DNA from 4 places in the Streptomyces cinereoruber genome. Region 1 is predicted to be linked to each of the others. Evidence: riboswitches for the same ligand, from Rfam matches in the RefSeq annotation. Region 1 holds a riboswitch; each other region holds the start of a gene.
What was found. A riboswitch is a leader RNA that binds a small molecule or an ion and turns the genes downstream of it on or off. The one in region 1 is predicted to bind cobalamin.

Region 1 (5,316 bases):
CGGGCCTGGCGGGCGAGTTCCGCGCGGGGCGGAGTGCCCTCGGGCGGCCGCGGCGCCGGCCGGGTGCGCCGGGTCGTCACGGCCCGTCGGGCGGTGGCCAGCGACCGTGGGCGGACGAGTCGGAGTCTGGAGTTGCGCGCCAATGGTTCATCGGGCTTTCGAGACGTCACGGGGGCAGTCTTCCCGCTGACGGCCCGAAAGCCCAATCGGAATCGGCCGCGCCGTCGGAACGGGGCCCGCGGAGGGCCGGCGGAGACGGTACGGAGACCTCGCGGAGACTTCGGGAAGACCGCGCGAAGTCCCCCGGCCCGGCGCTCCCGGCCGGTAGGGGAAAGGCCTCGGGCCGGTGCCGGGCGGTCCCCGGAGCAGTACCGGGGGCTCAGAGCAGCGGGACGAGGAAGCGCCGCAGGGACTCCTCGTAGCGGGTCGGGTCCGGGTTCCACATCGCCGCGTGCGGGGCGTCCCGGACCGTCCGGAGGCTGATCAGGTCGGGGCGGCGGGCGGCGAGTTCGACGGAGGGCTCCCAGGGGGCGATCGCGTCCTCGGGGCCGTGGAAGAGGAGGGTCGGGGCGCGCAGGGCGCCGGGGGCCGAGGCGAGCCGGAGCAGGTCGTCGTGGGGGCCGGTCCTGCCCTGGGCGGCGCGGACGGCGAGCGGGACCAGGAAGCCGGGGACGTGCCGGGCCGACGCGAGGTTGCGGAGGGTGACCTCCCAGTCCAGGACCGGGGAGTCGAGGACGAGGCCGCCGATCCGGTCGCGGACCCCCGATTCGGCGGCGGCGCGCAGGGCCATCGAGGCTCCGGGTCCCCAGCCGTGCAGGACGACCTCGCGGGCGCCCCGGCGGACGGCGTAGCGCAGGGCCGCGTCGACGTCGCGCCACTCGGAGTCGCCGAGGTGGGTGAGGCCGTCCGGGGAGGGCGGCGCGCCCTCGTCGCCCCGGTAGGCGGGGACGAGGACGGGGATGCGGTGCCGGTGGTAGAAGGGGACGACGTTGAGCGGGTGCTCGCGGGTGGTGCCGAGGCCGTGCAGGGCGATCACCCAGGTGGTGCGCGGGGCGGGCACGAGCCAGGCGGGCAGGGGGCCGAGCTCGCCGGGGATCTCCACGTCCTCGTGGTCGAGCCCGAGGGCGCTCGCGGGCGTGCCGCGGTGGAGCGCGGGGGTGAGCCGGACGCGGGCGCCGGGCCCGGGGGCGCCGAGCTCGATCCGCTCCAGGCGCCGGACGACGGTGTCGGCGGTGTGCGGGGCCCGGGCGAGGACGGGGCCGAGGACGGCGTGCAGGCCGTGGCCCTCCATGCCGTACGTGCCGGGGCGCAGCGAGGCGAGGCTGCGGGTGAGGGTGATCCGGTCGGGGCCCGTGGCGTGCACGGTCAGTCTCGGATCGCCGGGCAGGGGGCGTACGGACGACGCCTTGAGGGCGAGGTCGCTGGCGTACCGGCCGGCCGCGACCGCGGCCGCGCCGGCACCGAGCAGGGTGGTGACGGCCGCTGCCGTCGCTGTAGCCGGGCGCACACCCCCAGTGTCCGCAGGACGGGACCGGGGTGCCACCGGAGGGTCCGGAGGGATGCGTTCCGGGGTGCGGGGGCCCTCCCCGGGAGAGTGACGCGGGTCTCCTCGGCGGGGTCCCCCGGTCGGGTGGTCCGGTCCGGGGAGCGGAACCGGGCGGCGGGGGCGGAACCGGGACGGACCGCCGAGACCTTGCGCGGGCCCGGATTACCCGGGGTCGCAGGGCGACCGCATCGTGGACGGCCCCTCCCGGGGACCCCTCCGGAGCACTAAGCGGAATCTCTTGACACCGGTTAGGGACACCACGCCGCCCGCCCCAGTTCATCTTCCGTTCACCCAGGTTGCTTACGTTCGACCAGCCACTGACGTCAAACGATTGCCTGGGTAAATGGAACACATCACGCTGCTGCTCGCCATTGTGGTCGTGACAGCTCTCGTGTTCGATTTCACGAACGGTTTCCACGACACCGCCAACGCGATGGCCACGACCATCTCGACCGGTGCGCTCAAGCCCAAGACGGCGGTGGCCATGTCCGCCGTGCTCAACCTCATCGGCGCGTTCCTGTCCGTGGAGGTCGCCAAGACGATCTCCGGCGGGATCATCAACGAAGAGGGCATCCGCACAGAGGTGATCTTCGCCGCGTTGGTCGGCGCCATCCTGTGGAACCTGCTGACGTGGCTGCTCGGACTCCCGTCCAGCTCCTCGCACGCGCTCTTCGGCGGTCTCATCGGCGCCGCGGTCATGTCGGCCGGCTGGTCGGCCGTGAACGGCTCCACCATCGTCACCAAGGTCCTCATCCCGGCCGTCGCCGCGCCGCTCGTCGCGGGCCTCGCCGCCATGTTCGCGGCCAAGCTGACGTACAAGATCAAGGCCAACCCCGAGGCGAAGGCCACGGCCAAGGGCTACCGGGCCGGCCAGATCGCCTCCGCCGGTCTCGTCTCCCTCGCCCACGGCACCAACGACGCCCAGAAGACGATGGGCATCATCACCCTCGCCCTGGTCACCCAGGGCGTCGTCGCCCCCGGCTCGAACCCGCCCCTGTGGGTCGTCGTCTCGGCCGGTGTCGCCATCGCGCTCGGCACCTACCTGGGCGGCTGGCGCATCATCCGCACCATGGGCAAGGGCCTCACCGACCTCCAGCCGCAGCAGGGCTTCGCCGCCCAGACCAGCGCCGCGACGGTCATCCTGGCCTCCTCGCACCTCGGCTTCTCCCTCTCCACCACCCAGTCCTGCTCGGGTGCCGTGATGGGCGCCGGCCTCGGCCGCAAGGGCGGTGTCGTCCGCTGGTCGACCGCGACCCGGATGTTCGTCGCCTGGGGCCTGACCCTGCCCGCCGCGGGCCTGGTCGGCGCCGGCGCCGAGTTCCTCACCAAGCAGGGCCCCTGGGGCATCGCCGCCGTCGCGGTCCTGCTCGTGGCCGGCTCGGCCGTCATCTGGGCGCTCTCCCGCCGCAAGCCGGTCGACCACCACAACGTCACGGCCGACGACCTCGACGCCGAGCCCGCGGGCGTGGTGACCACCGCCATCGCCGCCGTCACCCCGCCGCCGCCCGGCTCCGTCGCCGCCGTCGCCGACGAGGACCTCAAGGCGACCATCCTCGCCCCGGCCCCCACCGACCCGACCGCTCCCCCGGCCCCGGCCGCGAAGGTCTAAGGAAAGAACCACATGAAGATCGACTGGGCAGCCCTCGGCTCCGTCTTCGGCGTCAGCCTCGTGGCGACCGTCGTCCTGGTGGGCCTCTTCACCCTCGGCATCGTCGGCCTCACCAAGCAGGAGGAGGCCGAGGCCCGGGGAGGCTCCGCCGCCCTGGCCCGCACCGGCGCCTACGCCTGCTTCGGGCTGTGCCTGGCGGCCGTGGCGTACGGCATCTACCTGATCGTCGTCTGATCGTCGTCCGACGGCCCCCGCTCCACCGGCCGGGCGGTCCGCACCTTCGGGTGCGGGCCGCCCGGTCCCTTTTCCGCCGCGCTTCCTGTGGTGCTCCGCACAGTGCGCCGCCGCAGGTCAAGGCTGGGTTGACGCCCGTTCTCGGCGCGTGGTGGACTGCCGGGGCCATTACGGCGGCAGCAGAGGAAGTCCGGTGCGAATCCGGCGCGGTCCCGCCACTGTGACCGGATCCGAGGGTCCGGGAGTCAGGAACTCTCGCCGCCGGTCACGTCGATCCAGGGCGCGGACCCTGAGTGAGGACATAGCGCCATGCCCGGCCGCAGCAGAGCCACCGGTGTCTTCGCGTACGGAGCGGCCGCGGGCCTCGCCGTCGACCTGCTCCTCGGGGACCCCCGCAGGGGCCACCCCGTCGCCGCGTTCGGCCGGGCCGCCGCCGTCGTCGAGCGGCGCCTCCACCACGACCACCGGGGCTGGGGCGCCCTGCACACCGCCGTCTGCGCCGGCTCCACCGTCGCCCTCGGGGCCCTCGCCGCCCGGGCCGTACGGGACCGGCCGGCCGCCGCCGTCGCGCTGACCGCCGCCTCCGTGTGGGCCGTCGTCGGCGGGACGACCCTGGGCCGGGAGGCCCGCGCGATCGGCGGGGCGCTGGCCGCCGGGGACCTGGAGGTGGCCCGGGAGCGCCTTCCGCACCTGTGCGGGCGCGACCCGCAGTCCCTGGACGGCCCCGCGATGGCCCGCGCGGTCGTCGAGTCGGTCGCGGAGAACACCTCGGACGCCGTGGTCGGCGCCCTGTTCTGGGGCGCGGTCGCGGGCGTGCCGGGGCTCGTCGGCTTCCGGGCGGTCAACACCCTGGACGCGATGGTCGGCCACCGGTCGCCCCGGTACCGGCGCTTCGGCTGGGCCTCGGCCCGCCTCGACGACCTGGCCGGCGGGCCGGGCGCCCGTCTGACCGCCGTCCTCGCGACCGTCGCCGGCGGGAATCCGCGCGGGGCCGTACGGGCCTGGCGGGCGGACGCTTCGAAGCACCCGAGCCCCAACGCGGGCCCGGTCGAGGCCTCCTTCGCGGGCGCGTTGGGCGTGCGGCTCGGGGGCACCCTCTCGTACGGCGGACGCGTCGAGCACCGGCCGGTGCTGAACGGGGAGGGGCGGGCCGTCGAGGTGGCGGACATCGAACGGGCGGTGGCGCTCTCGCGCCGGGTGACCGCGCTGACCCTGGCCGCCTGCGTGGGCGGCCGTCTGATCGCCGACGCCGTGCGGCGCGGGAAGCGGAGGGCTTCATGAGGGGCGGGAAGGGCGGGGGGCTGCTGGTCGCCGGGACCACGTCCGACGCGGGCAAGAGCGTCGTGACGGCCGGGATCTGCCGGTGGCTGGTCCGCAAGGGTCTGAAGGTGGCGCCGTTCAAGGGGCAGAACATGTCCCTCAACTCCTTCGTCACGCGCGAGGGCGCCGAGATCGGGCGGGCCCAGGCCATGCAGGCGCAGGCCGCCCGGGTCGAGCCGACCGCGCTGATGAACCCGGTGCTGCTGAAGCCGGGCGGCGACCGGTCCAGCCAGGTCGTCCTGATGGGGAAGCCGGTGGGCGAGCTGAGTGCCAAGGGCTACCACGGGGGGCGGCAGAAGGAGCTTTTCGAGCCGGTCATGGCCTGCCTGGAGGAGCTGCGGAGCACGTACGACGCGGTGATCTGCGAGGGCGCCGGCAGCCCGGCCGAGATCAACCTGCGGCGCACCGACATCGTGAACATGGGCGTGGCGCGGGCCGCGAAGCTGCCCGTGGTGGTGGTCGGGGACATCGACCGGGGCGGGGTCTTCGCCCAGTTCTTCGGCACGACGGCGCTGCTGTCCCCCGAGGACCAGTCGCTCGTCGCCGGGTACCTGGTGAACAAGTTCCGGGGCGACGTGAGCCTGCTCGAACCCGGGCTCGACATGCT
Region 2 (5,316 bases), 4.2 Mb from region 1:
CGCGGAGGCGCGCGCCCTCCTGGCGGCCCACCCCTTCGCCGTCCACCACCTCGACATGCTCGCCGTCGACCACTGGTTCTCCGACGACCGGCCCTGGAAGGAACCGGGCCGGGACCCGGGCCCCGGCTTCGCCGAGGGGGTCGTGGATCATCTGGAGTGGTACCGGGACGCGCTCGCCCCGGCGGCCGGACCCCGGACCTCCTGACCGGCGGCGCCGCTCCCCGAACCGAACCACCCGCACCGCACCCCCGACCCGAACGACCCGGACGACCCGAGAGAAGGCACCACCGACATGTCCGCGCTGGCCGGCAGGACCGCGATCGTCACCGGAGCGAGCCGAGGCATCGGAAGAGGCATCGCCGACCGTCTCGCCCGGGACGGCGCCCTGGTCGCCGTGCACTACGGCAGCGACGAGGAGGCCGCCCGCGAGACGGTGGCGACCGTCGAGAAGAACGGCGGCCGGGCCTTCGCGTTCCGCGCCGACCTGGCGGCGCCGGACGCCGTCGACGCGTTCTACGCCGCCCTGGACGCCGGCCTCGCGGAGCTGGGCGAGGGGCCCGGCTTCGACATCCTCGTCAACAACGCGGGCGCGAGCGGCTCCGGCCGCATCCACCAGCTCACCCCCGAGACCTTCGACCGGCTGTTCACGATCAACGTGAAGGCCCCGCTCTTCCTCGTCCAGCGGGGCCTGGACCGGCTGCGCGACGGCGGCCGGATCGTCAACATCTCCTCGGCGACGACGAAGCACGCCTTCCCCGACTCCGTCACGTACGCGATGACCAAGGGGGCCGTCGACACGATGACGCTCGCCCTCGCCAAGGAGCTGGGGCCCCGGGGGATCACGGTCAACGCCGTAGCCCCCGGCTTCATCGCGACGGACATGAACGCGCGGCGCCGGGCGACGCCCGAGGCGCACGCCGCCCTCGCCGCGCTCTCGGTCTTCAACCGGCTCGGGACGCCCGCCGACGTGGCGGACGTGGTCGCCTTCCTCGTCTCCGACGACGCCCGCTGGATCACCGGCCAGTACGTGGACGTGACGGGCGGCACCGCGCTCTGAGACCCCCTCGCGCACCCCTCCTCCGGGCGGTGCCCGGTCGATAAAGTGGGGGCACGATGACACGTTTCCGCGAGAGCGTCCGGTCCCTGCTGCGCGAGCAGGTGCTCGACGCCGCCTACCGCCTCGTCGCCGCCGAGGGCTGGAGCGGGCTGCGCATGACCTCCATCGCGCGGGCCGCCGGCATCAGCCGCCAGACCCTCTACAACGAGTTCGGGGCGAAGGAGGCCATCGGGAACGCCCTGGTCCAGCGCGAGCTGGAGGGCTTCCTGATCGGCATCGAGCGCGAACTCGACGCGCACCGCGGCGCGTTGGAGGAAGCGGCGGCCGCCGGAGTCGGCTACACGCTCCAGCAGACCGTGGACAACCCCCTCATCAAGAGCGTCCTGGTCGCGGCGCGGGGCGGCGAGGACGACCTCCTCGCCTACCTCACCACCCGCACGGAGCCGGTCTTCGGCACGGCGATGGCGATGCTCGACGCGTACGCGATCGAGGCCTGGCCCGACGTGGACGACGCGTCGCGCGGCCTCGCCGTCGAGACGGTCGTGCGGCTCACCGTCAGCCACATCGTCCAGCCGGTGGCCCCGCCCGCGGAGACGGCGGCGCGCATCGCCAGGATCACGGCGAGGATCGCGTACCCGGGCGGCGCCTGAGTCGCACCCCGTCTCCGGGCCGGACGTACGAAGCCAGGGCCGTACGCGCGACTTCCGGGCCGGACGCACGACGAGGTCCGGTGCCGAACACGGGGGATCTTCGGCACCGGACCTCTGTTGAATATTCTACGAGATCCCGGGGAGTGCTCCGCGCACGCCCCGCCCGCCGACGGGCGAACCGCGGCCCGACGGGGTACACCTCCCCTGAGACGCGGATGCGGCCGGACCCGGCCGGGACACCCCTCGCCCGCGTCCCCGACGCCGAGGAGGAGGCCGCCGTGGAAGGCAGGAGCAAAGGGTTCGTGCAGTCCTTCAACCGTCTCGGGGGATACGGCTTCGTCGTCCCCGTCGGCTCCCGGGAGCAGGTCTGGTTCAGCGCGGAGGACATCGAGGACGAGAGCCGGACCGTCTCGGAGGGCCAGCAGGTCTCCTTCGTCCTGGTCCTCGGGGACGGCCGCTTCGAGGCCAAGGAGCTGCGCCTCTGACGCCCGCCACCGCCCCGGGGCGCGCCTCCGGGGCGGTGGTACTGTGCCGGGGCCAGTCGCACCTTTGCACGCACCCGAACGGGTGGGTGTACGGGTCAGGGAATCCGGTGCGAGACCGGAACTGACGCGCAGCGGTGAGGGCGACGGGCGGAGCATCGGCCACTGGGCGGCGACGACGGCCCGGGAAGGCGCCCCGTCCGGACGACCCCGAGTCCGAAGACCTGCTGGCGGCCCCGGCGGCACGCGCGCGCCCGGGGAGCACCGTACGACAGGCTCCGCGCATGAGCCCTGGCCGCAGAGGAAGTCCCGTGCCGCTCGCACAACCCGTCCGCTCCGCCGTGCTGTTCCTCACCGGAGCCCTGCTCCTGACCGCGACCGGCTGCGGAGCGGAGACGACCCCCGCACCCGACCGGCCCGCGGGCGGTGCCGCCGGGAAGGCGAAGGCCGGATACCCGGTCACCCTCGACGACAACTGCGGACGGCCCGTCCGCGTCGAGCGCGCGCCGGAGCGGGCCGTCGCCCTCGACCAGGGCGCGGCGGAGATCATGCTCTCCCTCGGCCTCGCCGACCGCATGGTGGGCACCGGCACCTGGACGGACCCCGTCCTCAAGGGCCTGGAGAAGGAGAACGCCAAGGTCCCGCGCCTCGCCGACCGCTACCCCTCCTTCGAGAAGGTCCTCGACACCGAACCCGACTTCGCCGCCGCCTCCTTCACGTACACCCTCGGCAAGGGCGGCGTGGCGGCCCGCGAGCGGTTCGAGGAACTCGGCGTCCCCACGTACCTCTCGCCCACCGACTGCGTCGGCAAGGACAACAGCGGCGACGGCGACGGCGTCCGCGTCCGGCCGCTCACCATGGAGACGGTCTACGGCGAGATCCGCGACCTGGCCCGGATCTTCGGGGTCCGGGAGCGCGGCGAGAAGCTCGTCGCCGAGCTCAAGGCCCGCGTGACGAAGGCGACTTCGGGCGGAAGCTTCGAGGACGCCACGGTCCTCTACTGGTTCGCCAACTCCGAAGCGCCCTACATGGCGGGCTGCTGCGGCGCCCCCGGCATAGTCTCCCGCGAACTCGGCGCGAAGAACGTCTTCGACGACACCAAGGAGGAGTGGCCCCAGATCAACTGGGAGACCGTCGCCGACCGCGACCCCGACGTCCTCGTCATCGGTGACCTCACCCGCCGCTCGCAGTCGGCCGAGAGCGCCGCCAAGAAGATCGAGTTCCTGGAGTCCGACCCGGTCACCCGCAGCATGACGGCGGTGAGGAACAAGCGGTACGTGCTGCTCAGCGGCCAGGCGCTCAACCCCACGATCCGCACCGTCGAGGCCGTCGAGAAGGTGGCGGCCGCCCTCCGCTCGTACGGCCTCGCCAAGTGACGCCCACCGCCCCTCCGGCCGCCGCCTCGGTACGGAAGGGAGCCGCGGCCCTGCTGGGGACGGTGGCCGGGCTCGCGCTCCTGGCCGCGTCGGTCGCCGCGGCGATCACCATCGGCCCGGCCCGCATCGGCGTCGCCGACGTGTGGGCGACGGTCGCCGCCCACCTCGGCGGGGGCGTCTCGGACCTCTCCCCGATCCGCGACGGGATCGTGTGGGACCTGCGGCTTCCCCGCACCCTCCTCGCCGCCGTCTGCGGCGCCGGACTCGCCCTCTGCGGCGCGGTGATGCAGTCGCTGCTGCGCAACCCGCTCGCCGACCCCTTCGTCCTGGGCGTCTCCTCCGGCGCCTCGACCGGCGCGGTCGCGGTCGTCGTCCTCGGGGTCGGCGGGGGAGTCCTCTCCGTCACCGGCGGCGCGTTCCTCGGCGCGGTCTGCTCCTTCGCGCTGGTGCTGCTGCTCAGCCACACCCTCGGCGGCTCCACGGACCGCGTGGTCCTCTCCGGCGTCGCCGCCATGCAGCTCTTCTCCGCCCTCACCTCCTTCGTCGTGATGACGGCCGCCGACGCGGAGACCACCCGGGGCGTCCTCTTCTGGCTGCTCGGCTCGCTCGCCGGGGCCGGCTGGACCGACGTGTGGGTCTGCCTCGGCGTCCTCGCGGCGGCCCTGACCACCTGCCTCGGGTACGCGCGGACCCTGGACGCGTTCGCCTTCGGCGAGGAGGCCGCCGCCTCCCTCGGCGTCGCCGTCGCCCGGACCCGGATCGTCCTCCTGTGCGTCACCGCACTCCTGACGGCCGCCCTGGTCTCCGCCGCCGGGGCCGTCGGCTTCGTCGGGCTCGTCCTGCCGCACGCCGCCCGCGCGCTCGTGGGCCCCGGCCACGCCCGGCTCCTGCCGGTCACCGCCCTGGCCGGAGCGGTCTTCCTCGTCTGGGCCGACACCCTCGCCCGTACCGTCCTCGACCCCCAGGAGGTCCCGGTGGGCGTGGTCACCTCGCTGATCGGCGTACCGGCCTTCGTCCTGGTCCTCTACCGCACGAGGAGCACGCGATGATCCCGACGGCCCCCGGGACGGAAGGCCTGCGCGCCGACCGGGTCTCGCGCACCGCCGGCGGCACCCTCGTCCTCGACGGCGTCAGCGTCGCCCCGGTCCCCGGCACCGTCACCGGTCTCCTCGGCCCCAACGGCTCCGGCAAGTCCACGCTCCTGCGCCTGCTCGCCGGCGTCCTCGCCCCCGACTCCGGGACCGTCACCCTCGACGGCGACCCGCTCGCCGGACTCGGCCGCAGGACCGTCGCCCGGCGCCTCGCCACGGTCGAGCAGCAGTCCGACACGCAGACCGACCTGACCGTCCTCGACGTCGTGCGGCTCGGCCGCGTCCCGCACCGCAGGGCCTGGACCCCGCCCTCGGCGGCGGACGAGGCCGCCGTCCGCTCCGCCCTCGCCCGCACCGGGCTCGCCGACCGGGCCCGCCAGCCCTGGCGGACCCTCTCCGGCGGCGAGCGCCAGCGCGTCCAGATCGCCCGCGCCCTCGCCCAGGAGCCGCGCGAACTCCTCCTCGACGAGCCCACCAACCACCTCGACGTCCAGCACCAGCTGGACCTCATGGAGCTGGTCTCCGGCCTGCGCCTCACGGCCGTCGTCGCCCTGCACGACCTGAACCTCGCGGCCGTGTACTGCGAGCGGCTCGTGGTCCTCTCCGGCGGACGCGTCGTGGCCGCCGGCACGCCGGACGAGGTGCTCACCGAGGAGCTGA
Region 3 (5,316 bases), 3.2 Mb from region 1:
GCCGCGCGGGTCTTCTCCCAGGCCGGAAGGGGACCGTTGCGCTCGGCGAGGTCGGCGGAGGCCTCGTACGCGGCGAGCATGATCCGCTCGGCGATCCGGGTGGAGAGCGCCCGCGCCTCGGGGGAGTCGAAGGGCAGCTTCAGCTGGAAGAAGACGTCCTGGAGGCCCATGGCGCCCAGGCCGACCGGACGCCAGCGGGAGTTGGAGCGGCCCGCCTGCTCGGTCGGGTAGAAGTTGATGTCCACGACCCGGTCGAGGAAGGTGACGGCCGTGCGGACGGTCGCGTCCAGGCGCTCCCAGTCGATGTCCGAACCGACCACGAACGCGCCGAGGTTGACCGAGCCCAGGTTGCAGACCGCGGTCTCGCCGTCGTCGGTGACCTCCAGGATCTCCGTGCAGAGGTTGGAGGAGTGGACGGTGTGGCCGGGCTCGGCGGTCTGGTTGGCCGTCCGGTTCGAGGCGTCCTTGAAGGTCATCCAGCCGTTGCCGGTCTGGGCCAGGGTCCGCATCATCCGGCCGTACAGGTCGCGGGCCGGCATCGTCTTGCGGGCCAGGCCGGCCGCCTCGGCCTTGCGGTAGGCGGCGTCGAACTCCTCGCCCCACAGGTCCACCAGCTCGGGCACGTCCGAGGGGGAGAACAGCGACCACTCGGCGTCGGCGTTCACCCGGCGCATGAACTCGTCCGGGATCCAGTGCGCCAGGTTCAGGTTGTGCGTGCGGCGCTGGTCCTCGCCCGTGTTGTCGCGGAGCTCCAGGAACTCCTCGATGTCCGCGTGCCAGGTCTCCAGGTAGACGGCGGCGGCGCCCTTGCGGCGACCGCCCTGGTTCACGGCGGCGACGGAGGCGTCGAGGGTCTTCAGGAACGGCACGATGCCGTTGGAGTGCCCGTTGGTGCCCCGGATCAGCGAACCGCGGGCGCGGATGCGGGAGTACGAGAGGCCGATGCCGCCCGCGTGCTTCGAGAGGCGCGCGACCTGGTGGTAGCGGTCGTAGATGGAGTCCAGCTCGTCCTGGGGGGAGTCCAGGAGGTAGCAGGAGGACATCTGCGGGTGGCGGGTGCCGGAGTTGAAGAGCGTGGGGGAGGACGGCAGGTAGTCCAGGCGGCTCATCAGGCCGTACAGCGCGGCCACCTCGTCGAGCGCGCGGACGCTCTCGTCCTCGGCCAGACCGCAGGCGACGCGCAGCATGAAGTGCTGCGGGGTCTCGATGACCTTGCGGGTGATCGGGTGGCGCAGCAGGTAGCGCGAGTAGAGGGTGCGCAGGCCGAAGTAGCCGAAGCGGTCGTCGCCGGCGCGGTCGATGGTGGCGTCGAGGCGGTCGGCGTGCAGCGCGACGAACTCGGCGGTGCGGTCGGCGATCAGGCCCTCGCGGTGCCCGACGGCCACCGAGGAGGAGAAGTTCACCGAGCCCTGGGAGGCGGCCTCGTCGGCGATGGTGATGGTGAGGAGCCGGGCGGCGAGCCGGGAGTACGCCGGGTCCTCGGCGATCAGGCCGGCGGCCGCCTCGGTGGCCAGCTCGCGCAGCTCCGCCTCGTCCGCGGCGGCGCTGCGGCCGCGGAGCGCGGCGGCGGCGACCCGGCCGGGGTCGGTGTCGGGGAGATCGGCGGTGAGGTCGGTCAGGGTCCGCAGCAGTACGGTCCCGGGGCCGTCGCTCTCGACCGCGGAAGCCTCGGCCGAAGCCGGATCGGCGGGCGCGATGGTCACGTGGGGGCTCTCCCTCGCTCGGCTCGGGGCCTCGGCGGGGGCAGGCGGACGGGCGGGCGTCCACGCACGACGCGCCGCGTCCACCGGCCCACTCCGCGAGGCCCGGACGTCTGTGGCACCCGGAACGGAAGGACCGGGCGCACTGTCGGCAGGTGTTCGGACTCACCCCGGACGAAACCGCACGAAGTACACCGTTGCGGGACAGTTCCGGATTCGCGCCGGATTCCCCTGCGTCGACAGCGAGGACGAGCATACATGTGGTGGACGCCGCTCGTGGCACCCCCCACATGTTGTGTCGTCCCCTGGACGGGACTTGGGCGCGGAACTCCGGGGAACGGGCGCGCGGAGACCGTCCGCCGGGGGACGCGACGGGGCCCGGGGCCTCCTGGTGGAGGTCCCGGGCCCTTGCGGCGGCGGTGGCGGCGGTGGGGTCAGTGGGTGGGCGCGGTGGCCTTCTCCATCTCGGTCTTCACGCCCGGGTCGCCGGCGTCGGCCGTGTAGTCCGACGGGGAGGTCTCGTCGACGCCCTCGGGGGCCTTGACGGCCTTGAGGACGAAGGTGAGGACCACGGTGACCACGACGTTGAGGACGAAGGCGGTGAGGCCGATGTAGCCGATCTCGCCGATGCCCGGGATCTCGGCGGAGGAGCCGCCGAAGTGCTTCTGGGTCGGGCTGGCGACGCCGTACGCGGCGACCGTGCCGTACACCATGCCGACGGCCCAGCCGGCGAGCAGCGCCCAGCGGTGGAACCAGCGGGTGAACAGGCCGCCGACCAGGGCCGGGAAGGTCTGCAGGATCCAGATGCCGCCGAGCAGCTGGAAGTTGATCGCGACCGTCTTGTCCATGGTGAGGACGAAGGCGAGCGCGCCGACCTTCACCAGGAGCGAGACGATCTTGGAGACCTTGGTCTCCTGTGCCGGGGTGGCGTCCGGCCTGATGAAGTCCTTGTAGATGTTCCTCGTGAAGAGGTTGGCGGCGGCGATGGACATGATCGCGGCCGGGACGAGCGCGCCGATGCCGATCGCGGCGAACGCGACGCCCGCGAACCAGTCCGGGAACATGGTCTCGAAGAGCTGCGGGATGGCGAGCTGGCCGTTCTTCACCTGGATCCCGGCGGCGATCGCCATGAAGCCCAGCAGCGCGAGCAGGCCCAGCATCAGCGAGTACAGCGGCAGGATCGTGGTGTTGCGGCGGATGACCTCGCGGCTCCGGGACGACAGGGTCGCCGTGATGGAGTGCGGGTACATGAAGAGCGCGAGCGCGGAGCCGAGCGCGAGCGTCGCGTACGTCCACTGGCCGGCCTCGCCGGGGACGAGCGCGCCGCGCGGCTTGTCGGTCGCCGGGTTGGTCTGCGCGAAGGCCTCGCCCGCCTTGCTGAAGATCTCGTCGAAGCCGCCCAGCTTGATCGGGATGTAGATGATCGCCACCGCGATGACGATGTAGATCAGGGTGTCCTTGACGAAGGCGATGAGCGCGGGGGCGCGCAGGCCCGAGGAGTACGTGTAGGCCGCGAGGACGCCGAAGGCGATGAGCAGCGGCAGGTCCTTGACGAACCAGTGGGTGTTCTCGCCGCCGCCGACGCCCATCACGTCCAGGACGGCCTGGATGCCGACCAGCTGGAGCGCGATGTACGGCATGGTGGCGAGGATGCCGGTGAGCGCCACCGCCAGCGACAGGCCCTTGGAGCCGAAGCGGCCCCGGACGAAGTCGGAGGTGGTCACGTACCCGTGCTTGTGCGAGACCGACCACAGGCGCGGCAGGAAGGTGAAGATCAGCGGGTAGACCAGGATCGTGTACGGGACGGCGAAGAAGCCGGCCGCGCCCGCCGCGTAGATGGCCGCCGGGACGGCGACGAAGGTGTACGCGGTGTAGAGGTCGCCGCCGAGCAGGAACCAGGTCACCCAGGTGCCGAAGGACCGGCCGCCGAGGCCCCACTCGTCGAGGCTGTGCTCGTTCTCGGCCCTGCGCCAGCGCGAGGCGAGGAAGCCCATGACCGTGACGGCCAGGAAGAAGAAGATGAAGACGGCGAGTGCCACGCCGTTCACGCCGTCCTTCATCGCGCGTCACCCCCCTTGCGGGCGCGCTGGTCCCGCTGCCACAGCTTGTAAGCGATCATGGTGAGCAGGGTGGAGACCAGGACCCAGAGCATCTGGTACCAGTAGAAGAAGGGGATGCCGGCGAAGAGGGGTTCGGTCTTCGCGTAGGAGCTCACCCAGAGCATCGCCACGAACGGGGCGACGAGACAGAGCGCGATCACCACCCGCAGGGGGGTGATGGGCGGTTGTTTCCCTTGTGTCGCTTCTGACATGGCGATGTCGTCCCCTCGCTGATCACCTCGGTAGTGCTGGGGAAATCTAGGGGACGCGTCCGCTTCATGGAACCCCCGTCCGCATAACGGGTCCGATGTGGCGGGCGCGGGCGCGGGCGTCAGAGCCAGCCCTCCTTGGCGGCCCGCACCCCCGCCTCGAACCGGCTGCGCGCGCCGAGCCGGTTCATCAGTTCCGAACTCATCCGGCGGACGGTCCTCAGCGAGATGCCCAGCCGCCGGGCGGCGATGTCGTCCGTGCAGCCGATGCCCAGGAGCATGATCAGCTCCCGTTCCTGGGGGGAGAGGTCGTGCTCGTCGCGGCGCGGGCTCTCGCCGAAACCGGTGCCCGCGTCCCACAGGCGGTCGAAGAGCACCACGAGCGCGTGGATCAGGCCGGGGCTGCGCACTTCGAGGGCGCCCGCGCGTCCGTCCTCCGGGTCGAGGGGGACGAGCGCGGCCTCGCGGTCGACGATCACCATGAGCATCGGCACCACCGGCACGGTCCGCGCCTCGCCGCCGAGTTCGCAGTACCAGCGCACGTACTCGACGGTCGGCGGGTCGTTGCGGAAGCTCTCCTGGTAGATGGAGCGGATCTTCACCCCGCGCTCCAGGGCGAGTTGGTCGAGCGGCTGGCTCGCGTCCATCGTGTCGGGGAGCTGGGCCCCGCCGGGCAGCAGGGAGAGGCACTCGGTGCGGGCGTTCGCCGCGAGGCCCTCCAGCCGCTCGCGGACGTCGTCGAGGCCGGTGATGCGGTCCACGATGTCGGGCCGGACCCTCCGGGGCCGGGCCGCGTACGAGGCGAGGATGCCGTCCACCGCCCGTCCGGCCCGCTCCACCTGGCGTCTGCGCCTGCTCAGTTCGGCCTCGGCGCGGGAGAGCAGGAAGGAGAAGCCGACGTCGGGGTCGAAGGGCTCGACCTCGCCGGAGGAGTCGTCCATCAGGACGAGCTTGAGGTCCGCGAGGCGGGCGAGCGCCTCGCGGACCTCCTCCTCGGGGCGGTCCAGATGGGCCGCCATCTCCGCCGCGTCGTACTCGGGCCGCTCCAGGAGCAGGCGGTAGACGGTCTCCGTCGACTCCTTTATGCCGAGCGCCTCCAGCATCACTCTCTCCCCCTCGTCACGTTCCGTCGCGCGACCGACCGCGTTCGTGATCGCGGTCGTCGATGCTAGAGGGGGAAACGGTCTAGGTCTAGACCAATCGGGTGGCGTTTCGGTGTACGGACCACCGCCCCGCCCCCGGCCGCACCCGCACCCGGCCCGCCAGCGCGTCGCCCACCGCACCCATCGCGAACCCGGAGACCAGCAG
Region 4 (5,316 bases), 1.9 Mb from region 1:
CCACGTCCGCCAGGCGCTCCGTCCGCTCGCCCGCCATGAACGCCCGCTCCACGTACCGCGCGTCCTCCAGGCGCCCGGCCCGCTCCAGGGCCCGCCGCACGGTGGGGAAGGTGCGGCCCAGCTTCATCACGACCGCCGAGTCCGTGCCCGCGAGCCGGGCCGTCAGCTCGTCCTCCGGCAGCGTGCCCGGGACGATCGTCAGCACCTCCTCCGCCTCGCACAGCGGCTCCCCGAGCCGGGCGGCGGCGGCGCTCACCGAGGTCACGCCGGGGATCACGGTCGTGTCGTAGCGGTGCGCGAGGCGCTTGTGCATGTGCTGGTACGAGCCGTAGAAAAGCGGGTCGCCCTCGGCGAGGACCGCGACCGTGCGGCCCGCGTCCAGGTGGGCGGCGAGGCGGGCCGCCGCCTCCTCGTAGAAGTCGTTCAGGGCGCCCCGGTAACCGCCCGGGTGGTCCGTGGTCTCCACCGTGAGCGGGTACATCAGCCGCTCCTCGACGTGGTCCTCGCGCAGGTGCGGGGCCGCGATCGAGCGGGCGATGGAGCGCCCGTGGCGGGCCGAGTGGTACGCGACCACGTCGGCGGACGCGATGGCCTTCACGGCGGCGAGGGTCAGGAGGTCCGGGTCGCCGGGCCCGAGCCCCACGCCGTACAGCTTGCCGACGGTGCTTCCGGCCGGGGTCACGGTCACTGCTGGATCTCCGCTTCGTGCGCGAGGGCGTTGATCGCGGCGGCCGTCATGGCGCTGCCGCCGCGCCGGCCCCGGACGACGAGGTGTTCGAGGCCGAGGGTGTTCTCGGCGAGGGCGTCCTTGGACTCGGCGGCGCCGATGAAGCCGACCGGTATGCCGAGGACGGCGGCGGGCCGCCCCGCGCCCTTCGCGACCATCTCCAGGAGGTGGAAGAGGGCGGTGGGCGCGTTGCCGATGGCGACGACGGAGCCTTCGAGGCGGTCCCGCCACAGTTCGAGGGCGGCGGCGGAACGGGTGGTGCCCAGCTCGGCGGCGAGGGCCGGGACGGACGGGTCGGAGAGCGCGCAGAGCACCTCGTTGTCGGCGGGCAGCCGCTTGCGGGTGACGCCGCTGGCGACCATCTGCGCGTCGCAGAGGATCGGCGCGCCCGCCCGGAGCGCGGCGCGGGCGCTCGCGACGACGCCCGGCGAGTACGCGATGTCCTGGACGAGGTCCGTCATGCCGCAGGCGTGGATCATCCGGACCGCCACCTGGGCGACGTCGGCGGGCAGGCCCGTGAGGTCCGCCTCGGCGCGGATCGTGGCAAAGGAACGGCGGTAGATCTCCGTGCCGTCCTTCTCGTAGTCGAACATCCTGTTCTCGCTCATCTCGTTGTACGGGGCGCGGTGCGGGGTGCGGTACGGGCCGTGGTGACCGCGGGGGTCAGGTCGGTACGGGGGACGGGGGCGCCGTCGACCAGGTAGCCGCCGCCTGGGGCGGCGAGGACGTCGACCCAGTCGCCGTGCGGGTGTCCGCAGCGGCGCTCGCAGCCGGAGTAGTGGACGGGCAGGCCGGGACGGCCGGGGACCGCGTCCGCCCGCACGTCCGCGAGGGACTTGGCGCAGCCGGGCCGCCCGGTGCAGGCGCTGACGCCGACCCAGGGGGAGTCGGGGCGGGTGATCAGGCCGTGCGCCTCCAGGCCGGACAGCCGCCCGGGGTCCGCCCCGACGACGACGGCCCCGCGCCAGGGCGTGAACCGCACCTCGTCGGCGGGCAACAGGGCCCGCAGCCGGCCGGCGGTGAACCGGCCGAGGGGGGCGAGGACGTGGAGGGAGGCGGGGCCCAGGGGGCCGGGGGCGAGGGCGGGGGGTGCGCCGTGGGGCGGCAGGGGCTCCCGTACGGGCTCCGCCGCGATCCCGGCCGTCGTGAGCGCCGCCCGGACGTCCACCCCGGAGCCCTCCGGCAGTTCCCGGACGCGCCAGGCGCCCGTACCGGCTTCGCGGGCGGCGGTCAGGAAGGCGCGGGCGGCGGCGAGGGCGGCGCGCGGGGCGTCGGCGGCGGCCACGCGCACGGTCCGGTCGCCGAGGCGCAGGAGCGCGGCGCCGGGGGCCACTGCGACCAAGGTCACATCCCCGCCGAGGCCGGTGACGTCGCCGCGGCCGTCGTCCAGGACGAAGAGGAACCGGCCCGAGAGCGCGGCGGCCCAGGGCGCGGCGCAGAGCCGTTCGTCCAGCTCGCGGGCCCACAACTGCACGTCGGCCGCGCCGAGTCCGTCGAGTCCTGCGGCCGGGGAGGCCACGATGTTGCGGACGCGCTCGTGGGTGGGGGAGGGCAGCAGGCCCGCCTCCGCCAGGAGCGCCGCGAGCTCCGCCCCGCAGTCGCCGGCCAGGCCGCGCAGCTCGGCGTTCCCGCGCGAGGTGACGCTGATCCGCCCGTCGCCCAGGGTCTCGGCCGCGTGCGCCAGGACCTCGACCTGACGTGCCGTCAACCTCCCTGCGGGCAGCCTCAGTCGGGCCAGGTGCCCGTCGTCGGCGGAGTGCAGCCGCAGCGCCCCGGGGCAGGCGTCGCCGCGCTCCCGCGCACGGGGTGCGCCGGGGGCGGGCGTCGGGGTCGGGGTGGGCGGCATGGCGGCGAGCATACCCACGGGAAACCGAGGGCCGACGGGGTGTGACCGGCCTGACTCGGAGCGCCGGGCGGGGTGCGCGAGTCGGCCGTCCGGTCTTCCGGCGGGGGTGCGGCGGAGGCCCGCCCGGCCTGCCGGCGGGAACGAGCCGACGGGCCGTCCGGTCCTCCGGCGGGGTGTGCCGACGGGCTGTCCGGTCCTTCGGCGGGGGTGTGCCGACGGGCCGCTCGGCCCTCCGGCCGGGATGCGCCGCCGGCCGGGCCTCCGGCGCGGAAGCACCGTCCCGCCGTCCGCCCCCGGGCCCGGTGTGATCCGTCCGACCCTCCCGCTCCCTCCAGCCCCCACGGCCCACGATCTAGGATGCGAGTCGGCATGGGGTCCCAGGACCCCGGGGAGGAAGCCCGGTGAGATTCCGGCGCGGTCCCGCCACTGTGAGCCGGCCCGGCGCCATCGGGCCGGTGAGTCAGGAACTCCTGCCGTCCACACGACCACCCGGGGCGCGGACAACCCCGAGGAAGGCCTGCCTCGCCATGCTCCTGCTGCTGTCGCACTCCGACACCGACCTGCTCAGCGCCCGCGCGGCCGGCGGCCCGGTCGAGTACCGGTTCGCCAACCCCTCCCGGCTCCCGCTCGCCGATCTCGACGGCCTCCTCGACGGCGCCGACCTCGTCGTCGTCCGCCTCCTCGGCGGCCTCCGCTCCTGGCAGGACGGACTCGACGCGATCCGCGCCGCCGGAAAGCCGGTCGTCGTGCTCAGCGGCGAGCAGGCGCCCGACGCGCAGCTGATGGAGGCGTCCACCGTGCCCGTCGGCGTCGCCACCGAGGCGCACGCCTACCTGGCGCACGGCGGCCCCGCCAACCTGGAGCAGCTGGCCCGCTTCCTCTCCGACACCGTCCTGCTCACCGGCCACGGCTTCGAGGCCCCGGCCGCCGCCCCCACCTGGGGCCCGCTGGAGCGGACCGCCCGGGACGGGGACGGCCCGACGGTCGCCGTGCTCTACTACCGCGCCCACCACATGAGCGGCAACACCGCCTTCGTCGGCGCCCTGTGCGACGCGATCGAGGACGCGGGCGCGCGGGCCCTCCCGCTGTACGTGGCGTCCCTGCGCGCGCCCGAGCCGGAACTGCTCGACACCCTCCGCACCGCCGACGCCATCGTCACCACCGTGCTCGCGGCGGGCGGCACCAAGCCCGCCGAGGCGCAGGCCGGCGGCGACGAGGAGGCCTGGGACGCGGGCGCGCTCGCCGCGCTCGACGTGCCGATCCTCCAGGCCCTCTGCCTGACCGGTTCGCGGTCCGCGTGGGAGGAGAACGACGAGGGCCTGTCCCCGCTGGACGCCGCCAGCCAGGTCGCCGTCCCCGAGTTCGACGGGCGCCTGATCACCGTCCCGTTCTCCTTCAAGGAGATCGACGAGGACGGCCTGCCCGCGTACGTGGCGGACGCCGAGCGCGCGGCCCGCGTCGCCGGGATCGCCGTGCGGCACGCCCGCCTCCGGCACATCCCGAACGCCGAGAAGAAGCTCGCGCTGGTCCTCTCCGCGTACCCCACCAAGCACTCCCGCATCGGCAACGCCGTCGGCCTCGACACCCCCGCCTCCGCCGTCTCGCTCCTGCGCCGGCTGATCGAGGAGGGGTACGACTTCGGGCCCGCCGAGGAGCTGCCCGGTCTGGTGTCGGGCGACGGCGACGAGCTGATCTACGCCCTCATCGAGGCCGGCGGCCACGACCAGGACTGGCTGACCGAGGAGCAGTTGGCGAAGAACCCGGTCCGCATCCCGGCCGCCGACTACAAGCGCTGGTACGCCACCCTCCCCGAGGAGCTGCGGACGCAGGTCGAGGAGCACTGGGGCCCGGCGCCCGGCGAGATGTTCCTCGACCGGTCGCGGAACCCGGAGGGCGACATCGTGCTCGCCGCCCTGCGGCGCGGGAACCTCCTCGTCCTCATCCAGCCGCCGCGCGGCTTCGGCGAGAACCCGATCGCGATCTACCACGACCCCGACCTGCCGCCGTCCCACCACTACCTGGCCGCCTACCGCTGGATCGCGGCCCGCGCCGAGGACGGCGGCTTCGGCGCCGACGCCATGGTGCACCTGGGCAAGCACGGCAACCTGGAGTGGCTGCCCGGCAAGAACGCCGGCCTGTCCGCCGCCTGCGGCCCGGACGCGGCCCTCGGCGACATCCCGCTGGTCTACCCGTTCCTGGTCAACGACCCGGGCGAGGGCACCCAGGCCAAGCGGCGCGTGCACGCCACCCTGGTCGACCACCTGGTGCCGCCGATGGCCCGCGCCGACTCGTACGGCGACATCGCGCGCCTGGAGCAGCTGCTCGACGAGTACGCGCAGATCTCCTCCATGGACCCGGCGAAGCTGCCCGCGATCCGCGCCCAGATCTGGACCCTGATCCAGGCCGCCAAGCTCGACCACGACCTGGGGCTCGAAGAGCGCCCGGAGGACGACGGGTTCGACGACTTCCTGCTGCACGTCGACGGCTGGCTGTGCGAGGTCAAGGACGCCCAGATCCGCGACGGCCTGCACGTCCTCGGCGGCGCCCCGACCGGCGAGGCCCGGGTCAACCTGGTCCTCTCCATCCTGCGCGCCCGCCAGATCTGGGGCGGCACGCAGGCGCTGCCGGGTCTGCGCGAGGCCCTGGGCCTGGACGAGTCGGCCGCGACCCGCACCACCGCCGACGAGGCGGAGGCGAAGGCGCGCGAGCTGGTCGAGGCGATGGAGGCGGCGGACTGGGCGGT

Region 2: another riboswitch for cobalamin. It lies ahead of CP977_RS27375 (ABC transporter substrate-binding protein); the one in region 1 lies ahead of CP977_RS08350 (cobalamin biosynthesis protein).
Region 3: another riboswitch for cobalamin. It lies ahead of CP977_RS23105 (ribonucleoside-diphosphate reductase subunit alpha); the one in region 1 lies ahead of CP977_RS08350 (cobalamin biosynthesis protein).
Region 4: another riboswitch for cobalamin. It lies ahead of cobN (cobaltochelatase subunit CobN); the one in region 1 lies ahead of CP977_RS08350 (cobalamin biosynthesis protein).

The regions. Positions count from the first base shown of each region.
Region 1 covers NZ_CP023693.1:1,886,505-1,891,820, forward strand. The annotation lists gene CP977_RS08330 (hypothetical protein) at 1-170, opposite strand, end outside; gene CP977_RS08335 (alpha/beta hydrolase) at 380-1,507, opposite strand; gene CP977_RS08340 (inorganic phosphate transporter) at 1,890-3,155, shown strand; gene CP977_RS08345 (hypothetical protein) at 3,168-3,389, shown strand; cobalamin riboswitch at 3,525-3,663, shown strand; gene CP977_RS08350 (cobalamin biosynthesis protein) at 3,699-4,670, shown strand; gene CP977_RS08355 (cobyric acid synthase) at 4,667-5,316, shown strand, end outside.
Region 2 covers NZ_CP023693.1:6,063,035-6,068,350, forward strand. The annotation lists gene CP977_RS27355 (NAD-dependent epimerase/dehydratase family protein) at 1-205, shown strand, start outside; gene CP977_RS27360 (glucose 1-dehydrogenase) at 293-1,057, shown strand; gene CP977_RS27365 (TetR/AcrR family transcriptional regulator) at 1,114-1,707, shown strand; gene CP977_RS27370 (cold-shock protein) at 1,986-2,192, shown strand; cobalamin riboswitch at 2,229-2,435, shown strand; gene CP977_RS27375 (ABC transporter substrate-binding protein) at 2,474-3,565, shown strand; gene CP977_RS27380 (FecCD family ABC transporter permease) at 3,616-4,614, shown strand; gene CP977_RS27385 (ABC transporter ATP-binding protein) at 4,611-5,316, shown strand, end outside.
Region 3 covers NZ_CP023693.1:5,091,017-5,096,332, forward strand. The annotation lists gene CP977_RS23105 (ribonucleoside-diphosphate reductase subunit alpha) at 1-1,703, opposite strand, end outside; cobalamin riboswitch at 1,834-1,956, opposite strand; gene mctP (monocarboxylate uptake permease MctP) at 2,135-3,760, opposite strand; gene CP977_RS23115 (DUF3311 domain-containing protein) at 3,757-4,011, opposite strand; gene CP977_RS23120 (helix-turn-helix transcriptional regulator) at 4,131-5,111, opposite strand; gene CP977_RS23125 (MMPL family transporter) at 5,200-5,316, opposite strand, start outside.
Region 4 covers NZ_CP023693.1:3,783,613-3,788,928, reverse strand. The annotation lists gene CP977_RS16895 (precorrin-2 C(20)-methyltransferase) at 1-682, opposite strand, end outside; gene CP977_RS16890 (precorrin-8X methylmutase) at 685-1,335, opposite strand; gene CP977_RS16885 (cobalamin biosynthesis protein CobG) at 1,332-2,585, opposite strand; cobalamin riboswitch at 2,924-3,062, shown strand; gene cobN (cobaltochelatase subunit CobN) at 3,101-5,316, shown strand, end outside.